Regions from separate parts of the Marinobacter sp. LQ44 genome, predicted to be linked through region 1. Evidence: riboswitches for the same ligand, from Rfam matches in the RefSeq annotation. Region 1 holds a riboswitch; the other holds the start of a gene.
The links. A riboswitch is a leader RNA that binds a small molecule or an ion and turns the genes downstream of it on or off. The one in region 1 is predicted to bind cobalamin.

Region 1 (2,201 bases):
TGCCACCGGTTTCCTGTCGACCGTATGCCTCGTTGTCGTCGCCGCGAAATGACAACTGAATATCGGAAGGGCCGAAGTTCAAGCGCAGTTGGGTGAACAACGCGGCATTGGTGCGACTGTTCTCATCGAACTCGATGGTGCTTTTCACTTCGTCGGATTGTAGCTCTCCCCCGACCGCAAGCTCGTGCACGCCGGCGGTGAACGTATTTTCCCATCGTGCGGTTCGGGTTTTGGTGTTGAATACCGAATCCCCGGCAGTGCGGAAGCTCTCCTGCTCGTCAGCGGACTCTGAAAGCTGGATGGACGTCGCCCAATAGTCACTGACGGGTGTGTTCAATGTAACGCCGAGCGTTCTGATCATAAAATCCGTGTTGCCGCCGTCAAACTCCGTGTTGCCCTCTGACTGCAAGATGACAAAGCTGGCCTCTCCGCCACTCGGCAATTCATGGACCACACGCCCGACGCCAGCGGTGTTGCGAAAGCCTTTGTCCTCGTCACCCTTCACAATTCTGGTGCCATCGGTTTCCTTGTGCAGCCCGCTGAGGCTGAAACGGGTCGTGCCATGAGTCGCCGATGCCCCAGCACTGGTCTTCTGAGTGTTGAAGTTGCCTGCACCAGTTTCAACCCAACCTCGGTTGCCGTGCTTTGGATCCAGTGTGAAGGCCTGTATGACACCGCCTACCGCGTCAGCCCCGTAGAGTGCACTGCGGGGCCCCCTGACGATTTCCACGCGCTCGACCAGATCAGCAGGAAAATACTGCCAGGGCGCGCCACCGCTGGTGGCAGAACGAAGGCGCACACCATCCACCAGAAAGACCGTGGAATCATTCGCGGTGCCGCGGGTGAATACACTGGTGTTCTTACCATAGGAACCGTTGGTGACCAGATCAATGCCCGGCTGCGCCGCCAGCAGATCTGTGAATTCGGCAGGCGCCTCACGACGGATGGCTTCTTCTTCAATGACCGTCACCGAAGACAGGCTTTCGCCCACCGTGCGGGGGCCAAGCGTGGCAGTTACAACAATAGGCTCGAGAGTATCCAGGTCGGTTTCAGACTCTGAACCCGCCGCCGGTAGGGCAAACGGTAGGAACACAAGGGCAGACAGGACTTTGGAACGCTTCATTTCTTCACTCGCTTCGCACCGCACTCACCCGTGCGGTTGATACTGATTCATGCGGAGGAGAAATGTCTGTTTTGACGGAGGGTGGAGGGGCGTCGATCAGTTGCATTGGCCGGTTCACCCACCGCCGCTGCCCTCCGCAACGTAGGTGTCTGGAACTCATGGCTCCACATTCCAGGCCGGTCTCCGGGCTCCCAGGTGGAGCTGTTGCTCCGGGGCAATCACCTTCCCATGCCAGAGGCACAGTGGCGCATCGGATTGCCTTTCACCTGATTACCGTTGCGGGGGCAGCGCCGGGTTTTCACCGGCTTCCCGTTTCACTCGTTGCATTCGCCGGACTATCGCCAGTCCGGTTGGAATGCTCAGAGCACCTGAAATTGCCGGCAAGACTATCAACCGGGGTGGGGGTGGTCAATGAGATATGTTAATTCAGACAACGCACTTCCCAGACGTTGCCACCCGGACTCATCAGGCGGCAAACCGAAGCGCAGGGCTGACGGCTCATCAAACCACCGCACCAGGATGGCACGACGGGCCAACTCGTCGGCTATTTGTGCTGCCTTTTCGTGATGGAGCGTGCGAAACAGCAACGTGCCGGTAGCTGCCGGCATGCCAGATGTCCTGAGCAGGCCGTCCATCCGCAGCCGTGACGTCTGCAGCCTGCCCCGCGCCTCTATCTGCCATGCCCTGTCAGCCAGAGCTCTTGCCATCAGGTAACGCGCCGGGCCACTGACGGTCCAGGGGCCCAATTCAAAAGCCACCGCACGGGTCAGCTCAGGTTCAGCCAACACAGCCCCAGCGCGCATTCCGGCCAGGCCGAAAAACTTGCCCAAGGATCGCAGAAGTATCAGACCCGGCGCACCCGCCCAGGGTTCCAACCCAAACCCGGGCTCTCCCTCAACAAAGGCCTGATCAAGTACCAGCCAGCCCCCACGTGCCTGCAATCGTTGGTGCCATAGCAGAAGACGGGCCGGATCGACCAGTTGCCCGGTCGGATTATTCGGCTGTATCCACACCACAACATCCACAGAATCCAGCCAGGTCAGATCGTCTTGATCTGTTGCCTGCTCAGGTATCGCCA
Region 2 (2,201 bases), 300 kb from region 1:
GGTATGGCCAAATACGGCATCAAGAACCCGGTCTTCAAACCCAGCAGCATCAAGCCGCGCTACGAGGACTATGTGATCTTCGAGGGCATCTCGGTGGATGAAGAGGGCCAGCAGCACTACCTGGACGTGCACGTGGCCTACCGCCAGGCCTGCCTCAACGCCATCAACTACCTGACGAAGTTCGGTTACACCCCGGCTCAGGGCTACGCGTTGCTTGGCTGTGCGCCGGTGGAAGGCCACATCAGTGGCGTGGTGGATGTGCCCAACGCCTGCGCCACCCTGTGGTTGCCGACCGAGATCTTCGACTTCGACATCAACCCCACGGCGGAAGGACCGACCAGGAAGGTCACGCCGGGCACCGACGTACCCCTTTCACCGGACAAGGAGTAAGCCATGCCACTGTACGACTACAAATGCCGGGAACACGGGCTGTTCCAGGAACTGGGGGCCATGGCCGAAGCCGGTAACCCGGCCCATTGCCCCACCTGCAAGGCGCTGTCACCCCGGGTGATTGTGCTGCCGCCGGAGCTCCTGGCCATGGACCCGGCCCGCCGCAACGCGGAGGCGCGGAATGAGAAGGCGAGGCACGAGCCCATCATCTCCACCGCCGACCAGCGGGCCCGGGACGCCGAGCACCGCAAGAGTTGTGGCTGCAAGAAAAAGTCGGACGGTAAACACATGCTGTTCTACACCGCCGACGGCAAGAAGATGTTCCCGTCTATGCGGCCCTGGATGATCAGCCACTGACCATTGCTTTCACGTGTTTGGCCCCCTTGAGGGGCCTTTTTTATGTGGACCTGTCCATCAGGTATTGTCTTGTTTGTAATACCCCTATATAGTGACCAAATCCTTGGTTAACTACCATATATTGTGATCAAACTCTGATCATTTTGATCGCAGGGTAGTCGGGAATCCGGTGAGAATCCGGAACTGACGCGCAGCGGTATTGGGGAACGAGCGTGGCAAGATGACACTGGCGCAAGTCGGGAAGTCGCCACGTTAGGCAGAGCTGAAAGGTTCACGCCCCTGAGTCCGAAGACCTGCCAGGGATCAGAAGCCCCCCATGGGTTTCTGGACTGCACCTTCGCGATTCAAGGGTGAGCAGATTGGTCAGGCCTGCCTGTATTCGGGGCAAGGTGTGCCACTGCGTTCGCGAGGGTGAAACGGAACCAACGCGAATTCAGGAGAGCACCATGACAGCCACTGCCATTGCCGAACCCCCGGCCCCCGCTACCGATACCCAATCCCTTCAAGTTATTAAACGCAACGGCACCCTGGTTGGATTCAATCCCGCCAAAATCAGTGTGGCGGTGACCAAAGCGTTCCTGGCCGTGGAAGGCGATAAAGCCGCCGGCTCTGCCCGCATCAACGACGCCGTGCATCGGGTAACCGAACAGGTGGTGCAGGCCATCAGCCGGCGCCTGAAAGCCGGTGGCAAAGTGCATATTGAAGACATTCAGGACCAGGTGGAACTGGCCCTGATGCGGGCCGAAGAGCAAAAGGTGGCCCGGGCTTACGTGCTCTACCGGGAAGAACACGCCCGCAAGCGCGCCAGTGAAGAACCGGTGGAAGCGCACCCGCACCTGACCGTGAAAAAGAGCGACGGTAGCATCGCGCCGCTGGATCTGGGACTGATGAAACAGCAGGTAGAGCAGGCCGCCACCGGGCTGGACGGCATTGACGGCGAATCCCTGGTGGAAGACGCCCTGCGCAACCTGTACGACGGTATCGAGGGCACCGAAGTGCTGACCGCGCTGATCATGACCGCCCGGGGCCGCATTGAGCGGGAACCGGACTACAGCGCCGTGACCGCCCGCCTGCTGCTGGAACAGCTGCGGCTGGAAGCCGCCGAGGCCCTGGGCCTGCCCCGCAACCAGACGCTGGCGGAGACTTATCCACAGGCGCTGACAGCGTTTATCCACGCCGGTATCCGCTACGAATTGTTGGACGAAGCCCTGGCGGCCTTTGATCTGGAACGCCTGGCCGAAGCCCTGAAGCCCGAGCGGGATCTGCAATTTGGCTTCCTCGGCCTGCAAACCCTGTACGACCGCTACTTCCTGCACTGGAACAAAGCCCGCCTGGAACTGCCCCAGGTGTTCTTCATGCGTGTGGCCATGGGCCTGGCCCTGCGGGAAGACGATCCCAACGCCCGCGCCATCGAATTCTACAACCTGCTGTCCAGCTTTGATTACATGGCCAGC

Region 2: linked by a shared signal. The riboswitch ahead of ASQ50_RS11075 (ribonucleoside-diphosphate reductase subunit alpha) and the one ahead of ASQ50_RS09765 (TonB-dependent receptor domain-containing protein) in region 1 are both predicted to bind cobalamin.

Annotation. Positions count from the first base shown of each region.
Region 1 is NZ_CP014754.1:2,097,486-2,099,686, forward strand. It holds gene ASQ50_RS09765 (TonB-dependent receptor domain-containing protein) at 1-1,123, opposite strand, end outside; cobalamin riboswitch at 1,280-1,484, opposite strand; gene cobD (threonine-phosphate decarboxylase CobD) at 1,513-2,201, opposite strand, start outside.
Region 2 is NZ_CP014754.1:2,402,207-2,404,407, forward strand. It holds gene fmdA (formamidase) at 1-390, shown strand, start outside; gene ASQ50_RS11070 (zinc ribbon domain-containing protein) at 394-747, shown strand; cobalamin riboswitch at 866-1,063, shown strand; gene ASQ50_RS11075 (ribonucleoside-diphosphate reductase subunit alpha) at 1,194-2,201, shown strand, end outside.